Regions from separate parts of the Afifella sp. H1R genome, predicted to be linked through region 1. Evidence: predicted binding sites of a transcription regulator. Region 1 holds the regulator's gene; each other region holds the start of a gene.
The links. The regulator PhoB, encoded in region 1, activates phosphate uptake and scavenging genes when phosphate is short. The targets are predictions, from matches to a motif close to TGTCATNNANCTGTCAT.
Positions count from the first base shown of each region.

Region 2: L0F51_RS06080 (UDP-2,3-diacylglucosamine diphosphatase) is a predicted target of PhoB. The motif match lies at 2,064-2,080, and genes of this name have one in related genera.
Region 3: L0F51_RS17190 (alkaline phosphatase) is a predicted target of PhoB. The motif match lies at 2,528-2,544, and genes of this name have one in related genera.

Region 1 covers NZ_JAKEDY010000002.1:360,566-365,197, forward strand. Annotated here, with positions in the region: gene pstA (phosphate ABC transporter permease PstA) at 1-603, shown strand, start outside; gene pstB (phosphate ABC transporter ATP-binding protein PstB) at 712-1,458, shown strand; gene phoU (phosphate signaling complex protein PhoU) at 1,479-2,165, shown strand; gene phoB (phosphate regulon transcriptional regulator PhoB) at 2,183-2,878, shown strand; gene upp (uracil phosphoribosyltransferase) at 3,955-4,599, opposite strand.
Region 2 covers NZ_JAKEDY010000001.1:1,272,620-1,277,251, reverse strand. Annotated here, with positions in the region: gene L0F51_RS06090 (OmpP1/FadL family transporter) at 1-1,043, shown strand, start outside; gene L0F51_RS06085 (SDR family oxidoreductase) at 1,197-1,973, opposite strand; gene L0F51_RS06080 (UDP-2,3-diacylglucosamine diphosphatase) at 2,125-2,925, shown strand; gene L0F51_RS06075 (glycosyltransferase family 1 protein) at 2,936-3,958, shown strand; gene L0F51_RS06070 (threonine/serine dehydratase) at 4,030-4,632, shown strand, end outside.
Region 3 covers NZ_JAKEDY010000003.1:29,765-34,396, reverse strand. Annotated here, with positions in the region: gene L0F51_RS17200 (molybdopterin-dependent oxidoreductase) at 1-1,495, shown strand, start outside; gene L0F51_RS17195 (glyoxylate/hydroxypyruvate reductase A) at 1,528-2,448, shown strand; gene L0F51_RS17190 (alkaline phosphatase) at 2,616-4,115, shown strand; gene L0F51_RS17185 (hypothetical protein) at 4,283-4,632, shown strand, end outside.

The DNA.
Region 1 (4,632 bases):
GCCAGCGCCATCTATCTGGAAGAATTCGCGCCGACGAACCGCTTCACCGATTTCATCGAGGTCAACATCAACAACCTCGCCGCCGTGCCGTCGATCGTCTTCGGCCTCCTCGGCGCCTCGATCTTCATCAACTGGATGCATCTGCCCCTGTCGGCGCCGCTCGTCGGCGGTCTCGTCCTCACCTTGATGACGCTGCCGACGATCATCATCGCCACCCGCGGCACCTTGCGCGCCATTCCGCCGTCGATCCGCGAGGCGGCGCTCGGGCTCGGTGCCTCGCGCACGCAGATGGTCTTCCACCATGTCCTGCCACTCGCCATTCCGGGCATTCTGACGGCCACCATCATCGGCGTCGCCCAGGCGCTCGGCGAGACCGCGCCGCTCCTTCTCATCGGCATGAACGCCTTCGTGGCCAGCGTGCCGGCGAGCCCGATGGATCAGGCGACGGCCCTGCCCGTGCAGATCTACCTCTGGCAGGGCAACGAGAACTTCAATTTCTTCGAAGCCCGCACAAATGCCGCCATCATCGTCTTGCTTGGTCTGATGATCAGCCTCAATGCGATCGCGATCCTGCTGCGCCAGCGCATCGAGCGGCGCTGGTAACTGGGAGAATTCGCCATGAACGATATCAGCCACAGCCCGAGCGCGGCCAAAGCCACGGCGACGAAAGCGCCGCCCGAAGTGCCGCAGGAGAGTGCCGCCGTGCCGAAAATGCGCGCCGAGAAAGTTTGCGTCCATTACGCCGACAAGCAGGCCCTGTTCGACGTCGATCTCGACGTTCCGGAGAATCAGGTGATCTCGCTGATCGGCCCGTCCGGCTGCGGAAAATCCACCTTCCTCAGATGCCTCAACCGGATGAACGACACGATCGACATCGCGCGCGTCTCCGGCCACATCACGCTCGACGGCGAAAACATCTACGACAAGGCACTCGACGTCGTGGAGCTCAGGGCCCGCGTCGGCATGGTCTTCCAGAAGCCGAACCCGTTCCCGAAGTCGATCTTCGAGAACGTCGCCTACGGGCCGCGCATCCATGGCCTCGCCTCCGGCAAGCGCGACCTCGAAGAGATCGTCGCCACGAGCCTGCAGCGCGCCGGCCTCTTCAACGAGGTGAAAGACCGGCTCGACGAGCCCGGCACCGGCCTCTCCGGCGGTCAGCAGCAGCGCCTGTGCATCGCCCGCGCGATCGCCGTGAACCCGGAAGTCATCCTGATGGACGAGCCGTGCTCGGCACTCGACCCCATCGCCACCGCCAAGGTGGAAGAGCTGATCGACGAACTGCGCGAAAACTATACGATCGTCATCGTCACGCATTCGATGCAGCAGGCGGCGCGCGTCTCGCAGCGCACGGCCATGTTCCATCTGGGTTATCTCGTCGAGGAGGGGCCAACGGACATGATGTTCACCAACCCCACCGACAAGCGCACCCAGGACTACATCACAGGCCGCTTCGGCTAATCGGGAGAGGAGTGAGCCCCGTGTCTGAACATATCGTCACCTCCTATGACGAGGAATTGCGGGAACTCGCCCGCTCCATCGCCGAAATGGGCGGTCTCGTCGAACAGCAGCTCGACGAGGCGGTGAATGCGCTGTTGAGCACCAATGCGCAGCTCGCCCAGGACGTCATTCTCGGCGACCGCCAGATCAACCAGATGCACTACCAGATCGAAGAGCGGGCGATCCTCGTCATCGCCAAGCGCCAGCCGATGGCTCAGGATCTGCGCGAAACCGTTGCCGCGATCCGCATCTCGCACGATCTGGAACGCGTCGGCGACCTCGGCAAGAACATCGCCAAGCGCGCGCTCGCCATCGAGGATCAGCGGATGAACCACCAGCTTCGCCGCGGTGTCGAACATCTGGCGAGCCTCGGCCTGCGCCAGCTCAAGGACGTGCTCGACGCCTATGGCTCGCGCGACGTGCAGAAGGCGATCTCGGTGTGGCGCTCCGACGACGAGATCGACGCCATGTATGTGTCGCTGTTTCGCGAGATGCTCACCTACATGATGGAAGATCCGCGCAATATCGGCATGTGCACGCATCTTCTCTTCTGCGCCAAGAACATCGAGCGCATCGGCGACCACGCCACCAACATCGCCGAGACGATCACCTATCTCGTCACCGGCAAGCAGATGGAACGCGCGGCGACTGCGCCGTCCGCGGGTTGACGGAGTGAGCCATGCAGGTGCCCCGGATTCTCGTCGTCGAGGATGAAGAACCGCTGACGCTGCTTCTGCGCTACAACCTGGAGGCGGAAGGCTATTCCGTCGATACGGTGGGGCGCGGCGACGATGCGGAATTGCGCCTTCTGGAAGAGGCGCCGGACCTCCTCGTGCTCGACTGGATGCTGCCGGGCCTTTCCGGCATCGAACTCTGCCGCCGCGTCCGCATGCGCGAGGCGACCGCAAAACTCCCCGTCATCATGCTGACGGCGCGCGGCGAGGAAGACGAGCGCATCCGCGGGCTCGCCACCGGCGCCGACGATTATGTCGTCAAACCCTTCTCGGTGCCGGAGCTGATGGCCCGCGTGAAGGCGCTCCTGCGCCGCACGCGCCCGGAAATGGTCGCCGACAAGCTCGCCGCCGGCGATCTCGAACTCGACCGCGGCACCTTCCGCGTCTTTCGCGGGGGGCGCGAGATCCATCTCGGCCCGACCGAATTCCGGCTTCTGGAATTCCTGATGCGCAGCCCAGGGCGGGTCTTCACCCGCGAGCAGCTCCTGAACGGCGTCTGGGGCCGCGACGTCTATGTCGACGAACGCACCGTCGATGTGCATGTCGGCCGCCTCAGAAAGGCGATCAACCGCGGCCGCATGCGCGACCCGATCCGCACCGTCCGCGGCGCCGGCTACGCCCTCAACGAACAGTTCGTCACCACCTGATTTCTTCGGGACAGTCCCGCCGGGATCTGCGGTGATGAGGACGCGAGAGCTTCTTCGTTCCCGTGTGGCTTCGCTCCGACGTCGGCCAGGAAGCGCGTCCCCTCCGTCATCGCTGCAACTTAAGAACAGGGCCCCCTTCCTCTCCCCTCTGGGGAGAGGTGCCCGCGAAGCGGGCGGTGAGGGGTGGACGACAATCAGGCACCGCGCGGGATGGAAGACCACCCCTCATCCGGCGGGCTCTGCCCGCCACCTTCTCCCCACGGGGAGAAGAACGGGAGCGCTGCAACGCGCTTGCGGCGACACGCGTGTCCGCGCGGCTCCCGCACGAGGCAGCGAGAGCTTCTTGGTTCCCGTGTGGCTTCGCACCAGCGAAAGCCAGAACGTGCTCTCATCAGTGCCGTCCCAATGACCCTTATCGCTGCGCTTTCCGTGGCCGCTACGATTTCCGTGGCAGCTGCGATTGAAGAACAGCGCCTGCGGCAGGCTCCCTTCCTCTCCCCCTCTGGGGAGAGGTGCCCGCGAAGCGGGCGGTGAGGGGTGGACGACAATCAGGCACCGCGCGGGAGGGAAGACCACCCCTCATCCGGCGGGCTCTGCCCGCCACCTTCTCCCCAGAAGGGGAGAAGAACGGGAGCGCGCTGCAACGCTCTCGCGGCGAGAAGCTTGTCCGCGCGGCTCCCGCACGAGGCAGCGAGAGCTTCTTCGTCCGCCTGTGGCTTCGCACCAGCGAAAGCCAAGAACGTGCTCTCATCAGTGCCGTCGCAATGACCCTTATCGCTGCGATTTCCGTGGCCGCTACGATTTCCGCGGCCGCTGCAACTGAAGAACAGCGCCTGCGGCAGGCTCCCTTCCTCTCCCCTCTGGGGAGAGGTGCCCGCGAAGCGGGCGGTGAGGGGTGGACGAAGAACGGATCTCGGCGCGGGATGGAAGACCACCCCTCATCCGGCGGGCTTCGCCCGCCACCTTCTCCCCAAAAGGGGAGAAGAACGGGAGCGCTGTAACGCCCTTGCGTCAGATGCGCTCGTCATCCTCAAGGCGAGGGGAAGAGCGTCCAGCAGGCAACCCGCCGAAAAACCCTACTTCGTCCCGTACATGCGGTCGCCGGCATCGCCGAGGCCCGGCAGGATATAGCCGTGGTCGTTCAGATGGCTGTCGATCGCGGCCGTCACCACCGGCACGTCGGGATGAGCGGCACGGAAGCGTTCCACGCCTTCGGGCGCGGCGAGCAGGCAGACGAAGCGGATGTCCTTCGCCCCGCGCTCTTTCAGGCGCTGGATCGCGGCGATCGCCGAATTCGCCGTCGCCAGCATCGGATCGACGGCGATGACGACGCGCTCGTGCAGATCTTCCGGCGCCTTGAAGTAATATTCCACCGGCTGCAGCGTCTCCGGATCGCGGTAGAGACCGACATGGGCGACGCGGGCCGCCGGCACCAGATCGAGCATGCCTTCCAGGAGGCCGTTGCCGGCGCGCAGGATGGAGGCGAAGACGAGCTTCTTGCCGGCCAGGGTCGGCGCCTCCATCGTGGCGAGCGGCGTCTCGATCGTCGTCGTCGTCAATTCCAGGTCGCGCGTCGCCTCATAGGTCAACAGCGCCGCAATCTCGCGCAACAGACGGCGGAAACTCGCCGTGGACGTGCCCTTGTCGCGCATGATCGTCAGCTTGTGCTGCACCATCGGATGATCGACGACGGTCACATCCCGTCTCGTTGAAGCGTCCACGCCCCTCTCCTTCTCGTCTCTTGTTCGTCGGCG
Region 2 (4,632 bases), on a different contig from region 1:
TGATTTCCTATATCGCGCCGCGCTCTGATGTCGATGTTCTCTCGCCATTCCCGCAGAACGAAGGGGATATTGCCGAGAACGCGCCCGTGCCTGCTTCTTATTATGGCTACCGGGTGAACGACAAAATCATCCTCGGTCTCGGCATCAACGCGCCGTTCGGGCTTGCGACGAAATACGATTACAACTCGCTCGTGCGCACCAGCGGTATCGCGGGAACGACGGAAGTCTTCACGATGGCGGCCAACCCGGTCGTCGCCTATCAGTTCAACGACTATCTCACCGTCGCCGTCGGCGCAGTCGTGGAATATGCCAATGTCCGTCTGACCGGACAGGCGCTCCCGGTCTTCGGTGTCTCCGCACTCGACGATGCGGACGATTTCGGCTTCGGCATCACCGCCGGTATTCAGTTGAAGCCGATGGACGGTACGGAGATCGGTATCGGTTACCGCTCCCGCATCGATCATGACATCGAAGGTCCGCTCGTCACGCAGATCGGTACGTTCAATGTCGAGGCAGACGGCTTCGACCTGCCGGACAAAGTGAGTGTGGGTCTGCGTCAGCGCATCGTGGACGGTTTCCGCCTGACGGCCGGTCTCGAATGGGCGAACTGGAGCCGTTTCGAAACTGTGACGCTGAGTGGCGCGCCCGCTCCGATCCCGCTGGGCTTCGAGTATGAAGACAGCTGGTATTTCGCTCTCGGTGGCGAATACGACGTCAATCCGGACCTCACGGTGCGTGCCGGTGTGGCGCGTGAATTGTCGCCGAACGACAATGCCAACCGCTCCTTCCGCCTGCCGGACAACGATCGGTGGTGGTTCTCCGCCGGCGCGAGCTACCAGGCGACCGAGCGTTTCTCCTTCGACGTCGGCTATTCTTACATCACGGCGGACGATACCGATCTCGTTCCGGCGGCCGCCGGAGGCCCGCTCTCGAATGGCCCCTTTAGCGGTACCTCGGATGGCTCCGTGCACATCCTGTCGGCGGCTTTGAAGATGAAGTTCGGCGGCCCGCGCACGGAAGAGCCGATCGTCGCCAAATACTGAGACTTCGTCGAAGTCCTGGAATTCGGAAGGGGCCGGGTGACCGGCCCCTTTTTTGTGGCTGCTGCTTTCGTCGTGGCGGCCGTCCAAAGCGCAGCCGTTGCCGACGATCCCTTCCTCCCCGAAACCGCCTTGAGCCAGGCCGCGTCGTCGCGCTCAGAAGGCGATCGGGAGGAGACCTCCGTCGACCCGGAAATTCTGTCCCGTGATGTAGCCGGCCTGCGCCGAGCAGAGGAAGGCGGCGAGCTCGCCGAATTCTTCCGGCGTTCCGAAGCGCCCGGCGGGGATTGCGGCGGCCTCGCGCTTTGCCGCCTCGTCCTCGGTGATGCCGGCTTTCTCTGCCTGCCAGGAGATCCCCGCGCGCAGGCGGTCCGTGTCCATCTTGCCGGGCAGGATATTGTTGATGGTGACGTTGTGGGGAACGAATTCGCGGCACACCCCGGCGAGGAAGGCCGTCAGGCCGGCCCGGGCGCCGGAGGAAAGGTCGAGCCCCGGGATCGGCATCAGCACCGACAGGGAGGTGATGTTGACGATCCTCCCGAAGCCGCGGTCGACCATGCCGTCGGCGACGGCCTGAATGAGTTCGATCGGTGTCACCATGTTCTGGGTGACGCCCTCCAACATGTCCGCACGCGTCAGCTCGCGGAAGCCGCGGCGGGGCGGGCCGCCATTGTTGTTGATCAAGATATCGACCGTCTTCGCCGCGGCGAGGACACGTGTCTGCCCCTCACGGCTGCCGATATCGGCGGCGACCGCCGTGACGTCGGCGCCCAGACGGCGGAGGTCGCTTGCCGTTTCCTCCAGGCTCTCCTCGTTGCGCCCATTGATGACGAGCCGGCAGCCGGCTTTGGCGAGAGCTTCCGCGCAGCCTTTCCCCAGCCCGCGGCTTGAGGCGCATACGACAGCTGTCCGTCCTTCGATGCCGAGATCCATGGCTTTCTCCTATGTTTGTTGCCGTTTTCTAGGGGGAGGCGGCTTTTCATTCCAGCGCGGGACGCCCTGCCGCAGCTTTGCGGCGGCCAATGTCACACAACTGATACCTGAATCGGGTTTTTCATGCTTGAAAGACATGGGAAGCACGGCGATGGCTCCGCCAAATCATTTCCGGACATTGTTTCTGTCGGACATTCATCTCGGCACGCGCGGATGCCAGGCCGAGCTGTTGTTGGAGTTTCTGAAGGTGCATGACGCCGAGACGATTTATCTCGTCGGAGATATCGTCGACGGCTGGCGCCTGCGCCGGGGCTGGTACTGGCCCCAGAACCACAACGATGTGGTGCAGAAGCTTCTGCGCAAGGGCCGCAAGGGCGCTAAGCTCGTCTATATCCCGGGCAACCACGACGAATTCTTGCGCGGCTATCTCGGCAGCCATTTCGGTGGCATCGAAGTGTGTGACAGCGTCATCCACGAGACGGCCGACGGGCGCCGCTTCCTGATCATCCACGGCGACCAGTTCGACGTCGTCGTGCGCCACGCCAGATGGCTCGCCTTCCTGGGCGACTGGGCCTATGTCACGGCTCTCGCCGTCAATACCTACGTCAATCAGCTGCGGCGCGCTCTCGGCTTCTCTTACTGGTCGCTGTCGGCCTGGGCGAAGCTGAAGGTCAAGAACGCCGTGAACTTCATCGGTGCGTTCGAAGAAGCGCTCTCGGCGGAGGCGCAGCGCCAGGGCGCCGACGGGGTCGTATGTGGGCATATCCACCATGCGGCCATTCGCGACGACAGCAATGGCATCAAATACGTCAATTGCGGCGACTGGGTCGAAAGTTGCACCGCGGTGGCCGAGCATCACGACGGGCGGATGGAGATCATCCGCTGGTCGGAGATCATGCGGGCCGCCCCTTTGAACGAGCTGCATCACGCTCCGACACCGGTTGCTGCCTGAGCATGATCCGATGAGGCTTGTCATTGTCACCGATGCCTGGTTCCCCCAGGTCAACGGAGTTGTGCGCTCGCTCAAGCGGGTCGTCGACATTCTGACCGAGGGCGGGGACGAGGTCACCGTGATCGCGCCGGAGCGCTTTTCCACGTTGCCGATGCCGACCTATCCGGACATCCGTCTTTCCGTGACGACGAAGACGCGTGTCGGCCGCATGATCGAGGCGGCGCGCCCCGATTGCATTCACATCGCGACCGAGGGTCCGCTCGGTTTTCTGGCGCGGCGCCATTGCCTGAAGACGGGGCAGCGCTTCACCACGAGCTACCACACCAAGTTTCCCGAATATGTGCGTGCGCGGGCGCCGGTGCCGCTCGGGGCGCTCTACGGGATGATGCGCTGGTTCCACAATGCCGCCGCCGGCTGCATGGTCGCGACGCCTTCTCTGGAGGCCGAGCTCACCGAACGCGGCTTCCGCAATCTGATGCGCTGGTCGCGCGGGGTCGATTCCCATCTCTTCCATCCGCGCCCGGGGGCCGATCTCGGATTGCCGCGCCCGGTGTTCTTGAATGTCGGCCGTGTCGCCGTGGAAAAGAACCTCGCGGCGTTCACCTCGCTCGACCTGCCCGGCTCCAAGGTCGTCGTCGGCGACGGGCCGGCCCTTGCCGATCTGAAGGCGCGCCATCCGGATGTGCATTTCCTTGGAGCCATGGAAGGCGAGGAGCTCGCCCATGCCTACGCGGCTGCGGATGTTTTCGTCTTTCCGAGCCTGACGGACACGTTTGGCAACGTTCTCCTGGAGGCGCTGGCCTCCGGTCTGCCGGTTGCCGCATTCCCCGTCACCGGCCCGAGCGATGTGATCGTGGAACCGGAGATCGGGGTTTTGAGCCAGGATCTGCGTGCGGCCGCTCTTCAGTGCCTCGATCTTTCGAGAGAGGCGGCGCGTGCCTATGCGACGCGCTTCAGCTGGGATGCGAGCGTGCAAGAATTTCGCGAGAATCTCGTCAAGGCACAGGGACCGGACTGCCAGCTCGCCGCGTGACGTCGTAGAATAGCGGATACGATACTTTTCTACCTCTTCAAAGCGGATGAAAAAGGCCTTAAGGGCGATCCATGACCCTGCCGGTTTCTCTCAACGATATCGAGGCTGCTGCCACCCGCCTGCAAGGGCGAGCCATGCGGACGCCTCTCATTGCTGCGCCAGCTCTGTCGGAGCAATTCGCCGCCCGCGTCTTCCTGAAGCCGGAATGCATGCAGCGGACCGGCTCCTTCAAATTTCGCGGAGCCTATAATGCGCTGATGGCGGGGGGCGACGCCGCTGCGGGCGGCGTGGTCGCCTGTTCGTCGGGCAATCACGCCCAGGGCGTGGCGGAGGCGGCGCGTCTCGCAGGCGTGCCGGCGACGATCGTCATGCCGGAAGACGCGCCAGCGGTGAAGGTCAATCGCACGCGCGCGGCGGGCGCCCGCATCATCACCTATGATCGTGCGCGCGAAGACCGCGAGGAAGTGCTTGCGGACGTCATCCGCCGCGAGGGCGGCTTTCTGATCCATCCCTATAACGACACCAAGGTCATCGCCGGGCAGGGAACGATCGGGCTCGAGATCGCCTCTGAGCTTGCCAATATGCGGCTTGTGCCAGACATCGTCATGGTGCCTTGCAGCGGCGGCGGACTCGCTGCCGGCGTGTCGCTCGCGGTGACCGAGCGTGCCCCGAAC
Region 3 (4,632 bases), on a different contig from region 1:
CGACGGGACGCCCAAGGACGCCGACTGGGCGGCGTCGCAGACCGACATTCCGGCCGAGACGATCCGCGGGCTCGCCCGGCGCATGGCCGCCACGCGCACCTTCATCATGATGGCGTGGTCGCTGCAGCGGGCCGATCACGGCGAGCAGCCCTATTTCATGGCCATCACGCTCGCCGCCATGCTCGGCCAGATCGGCCTGCCGGGCGGCGGCTTCGGCTTCGGCTATGCCTCCGTCAACGGCATCGGCAACGACGTGCCGGAAATGTCCTGGCCGTCGCTGCCGCAGGGCAATAACGCGGTCGCCGACTTCATCCCCGTCGCCCGCATCGCCGACATGCTTCTCGGCCCCGGAGAAGCCTACGATTTCAATGGTGAACGCCGCCGCTATCCCGACATTCGGCTCGTCTACTGGGCTGGCGGCAATCCCTTCCATCACCATCAGGATCTGAACCGTCTGCGCCGCGCCTGGCAGCGGCCGGAGACGATCATCGTGCACGAATCCTGGTGGAACCCGCTCGCTCGCCATGCCGATATCGTCTTTCCGGCAACGACCGCGCTCGAACGCAACGACATCGCAGCCGCAAGCCGCGACCGGTTCATTTCCGCCTCGCATCGCATCGCCGAACCGGCGGGCGAGGCACGCGACGACTTCGCCATTTTCGCCGGGCTTGCCGCCCGCCTCGGGGTCGAAGAGGCGTTCACGGACGGTCGCGACGAAGAAGGATGGCTGCGCCATCTCTACGGGATCGCCCGCCAGCGAGGCAGCGAAGCCGGCCTCGATTTGCCGGATTTCGAGACGTTCTGGCGCGCCGGGCTCTGCCTCTTTCCTGCGCCGGCAAAGGATAGCAACCTTCTCGACGACTTCCGCGACGAACCGGAAGCGAACCCGCTGCCGACCCCTTCCGGCCGCATCGAGCTCTTTTCCGAGACGATCGCCGGCTTCGGTTACGACGATTGCCCGGGACACGCCGCATGGCTGGAACCGCGCGAATGGCTGGGGAGCCCCGCGGCAGCCCGCTTCCCGCTCCATCTCCTCTCAAACCAGCCGAAGACGCGGCTCCACAGCCAGTACGATTCCGGCAGCCATTCGCGCGCCCACAAGCTGCACGGCCGCGAGCCGATCCGCATGCATCCGGACGATGCCGCCGCACGGGGCATTGCCGACGGCGACATCGTGCGGGTCTTCAACGCCCGCGGCGCCTGTCTCTCTGCCGTCCGGCTGTCCGATACGCTGCGGCCGGGTGTCGTCCAGCTTTCCACCGGCGCCTGGTACGATCCGCTCGATCCGGGTGCGCCCGACAGTCTCGACAAGCATGGCAATCCCAACGTCCTCACCCGCGATGAGGGGACGTCGCGCCTCGGCCAGGGGCCGAGCGCCCAGTCCTGTCTCGTCGAGGTCGAACGCTTCGAAGGGGAGGTCCCGGAGATCACCGCCTTCGACCCACCCGCCTTCGCCGCGCATCCTTCATCGGGTGCCACGAAGAAACACGGATGAGACGCCGTCCCACCTCTCCGACGGTCTGACCCATGCGCATCCTCTTTCACAGTCAGACCGCCGATCCGGTCGCCTGGGGCGAGGCGCTCGCCGCCGAGCTCCCAGGGGCGGAGCTCAGGGTCTGGCCCGAGGTCGGCGATCCGAGCGAGATCGACGCCCTCCTCGTCTTCCAGATCCCGCCCCGCGCGTTCGAGCTCTTCCCCAATCTTCGCTGCATCCATCTCTTGAGCGCCGGCGCCGACCAGATTGCCGCCAATCCGGACATTCCCGCCCGTCTGCCGGTGGTGCGGCTCATCGAGCCCGGCCAGAAGGCCGGGATGATCGAATACGTCCTCCACGCGGTTCTCCACTATCACCGCAGCTTCGATGTCTTTGCGAAGTGGCAGCGCGCGCGATACTGGGAAGAGGTGCCGCGCACGCCCGCCGCCGAGCGCCGAGTGGGTGTCCTCGGTCTCGGGGGCCTCGGCGGGGCCGTCGCCGAGGCGCTCGCCGCGTTCGGCTTCGACGTCGCCGGCTGGTCGCGCAGCGAAAAATCGCTGCAGGGCGTGACGAGCTTCCACGGCAAGGACGGCTTCGACGCGTTCCTCGGTCGCAACGAGATCCTCGTGGGGATCCTGCCGCTCACGCCGGAGACGCGGAATCTCTACGATGCGACCTTCTTCGCGCGCATGCCGGCAGGGAGCCGTTTCATCAATGTCGGCCGTGGGGCGCAGCTCGTCGAAGCCGACCTCATTGCAGCCCTCGAGAGCGGCCATCTCGCCGGGGCGACGCTCGACGTGGTGCGGGACGAACCGCCGGATGCCGGCAATCCGATCTGGGACACGACAAACCTGATCCTGACGCCGCACGTCGCGACCTGTGCCGACCCCAAAACCGGCGCCCGCGTCGTGGCAGAAAATCTCCGCCGTGTCCGCGACGGGCTGCCGCCTCACGGTCTGGTCGACCGCGGCTGAGGCTTGCGGGAGCGGCGTCCCCGGAGGAAGCGCGCATGGCGAACGCCGCTCAGACCTGCAGAAACACAGCCGATTCAAGCGTCGTCGGGCTGTCACCCAGCAATCGTCTGGCTGTCATCCGGCTTGGTTAAGGAATGCGACCGCAGGAATTCCGCATGGAGACGGTCGTGTTTCGAAACATCCTTTTCACTTCCGCAGCGCTCGCGCTCGGATCCACCGCGGCCTTTGCCCAGGACATCGTCCAGAGCAACAGCAGCTGGTACACCGATGCGGAGGCCGCTCTCAATCAGCGGCTCGAGCATCAGCCGAACACCAATCGCGCCAAGAACGTCATCCTGTTCATTGCCGATGGCATGGGCGTGGGCACCAATTATGCCATTCGGCTTTATGCCGGCCAGCAGAACGGCGAATACGGCTCCGAGCACGTGCTGCCCTACGAGGCCTATCAGGACTTTCCGAACGTGGCGCTCGTGAAGACCTACAACATCAACGCCCAGACGCCGGATTCCGCCCCGACGGCCGGCTCGATGAACACTGGCGTGAAGCAGGTCTTCAACACCATCAATCTGAGCGAAAATGCCGTCTGGGACGAATGCGCGTCTGAAGAAGGCAACAAGCTGACGCTCTTCTCCGAGCTGATGAGCGAGATGGGCAAATCGGTCGGTGTCGTCACCACGGCCCGCCTAACCCATGCGACGCCGGCCGCGGCCTATGCCAAGACGGCCAACCGCAACTGGGAAGGCGAAGCACCGGAGGGCTGCACCGATATCGCCACGCAGCTTGTCGACCAGATGAAGGCGGGCGTCGTCGACCTCGCCATGGGCGGCGGCCGTCGCTATTTCCTGCCTGAGACCGTGACCGACGAAGAAGGCAAGAAGGGCAAACGCAAGGACGGCCACAATCTCGTCGATGAAGCCAAGGACGCGGGCGTCCAGTACGCCTGGAATACGGAGACCGCGAAGGCGCTCGATCTCGACGGCAAAACGCCGGTGCTCGCTCTCTTCGAAGACAGCCACATGAAGTACGAGCACGACCGCACCGAGGCCGACGAGCCGTCCCTGACCGAGATGACCAAGACGGCCATCGACTACCTCTCCAAGAACGACGAAGGCTATTATCTCGAAATCGAGTCCGGTCGCGTCGATCACGCCAATCACGACGGCAACGCCTTCCGCACCGTGACGGACGGCGTGGAATTCGCCAATGCGGTCGCAGCTGCGGCCGAGATGACCAATCCGGAAGAGACGCTCATCATCGTCACGGCCGACCATGAGCATTCGATCGCCTTCAACGGCTATTGCGGGCGCGGCTCGCCGATCCTCGGGCTCTGCTACGATATCGGCAAGGGCCAGGTGAAACATGCCGACGAGCCGGTTCTCGGCGACGACGGCAAGCCTTTCACCGTCATCGGCTTCCTGAACGGCCCGGGCGCCGTCCTGAAAGAGCAGGAAGACAAGAGCTATTCCGGTTCGCGCCCCGACCTCACCGAGGAAGAGGCGGAAGATTCCGAATATGTGCAGCAGGCCCTGATCCCGATGTCGTCGGAAAGCCATTCCGGCGAGGACGTGGCAGTGTGGGCGCGCGGCCCCTTTGCGCATCTCTTCGATGGCGTCATCGAGCAGAACTACATCTTCCACGTGATGAACCACGCGGCGAACGCCGAATAGGCGGCTGTCACAGACGCCGCACGACGGCAGCTCGATCTCGGGGGCTCCGGCAAATGCCGGAGCCTCTTTGCATAAAAAGCTGCGGAAAAGGTGCATCCCACCGGAAGACGGTGTCGCAGGCGCTCCAGCTTTTCTCAGCTGTCACAAAGCCCGGCTAGGGTGACGTCATGCCAAACGAGCCCCTCATCGACCGCCGCACTCTGCTTGCCGCTCTGGCAGCAGCGTTGGCCCTCGGTCCTTCCCACGCCCGCGCAGAGACGTTGCGCATGCGCGACCTCTACAACAAGGACCTCTCCTTCTCCGATCTCGCGCAGACGATGGAGAACGAGCGCATCGAAGTGCGGGGCTATATGGCGCCGCCGCTCAAGGCGGAATCGCGTTTCTTCGTGCTCACCAAGCGGCCGATGGCCGTCTGTCCGTTCTGCGAAACGGAAGCCGAATGGCCGGACGATATCCTCGCCGTCTATACCAAACGCATCATCGACGTGGTGCCCTACAACGTTCCGATCACCGTGGA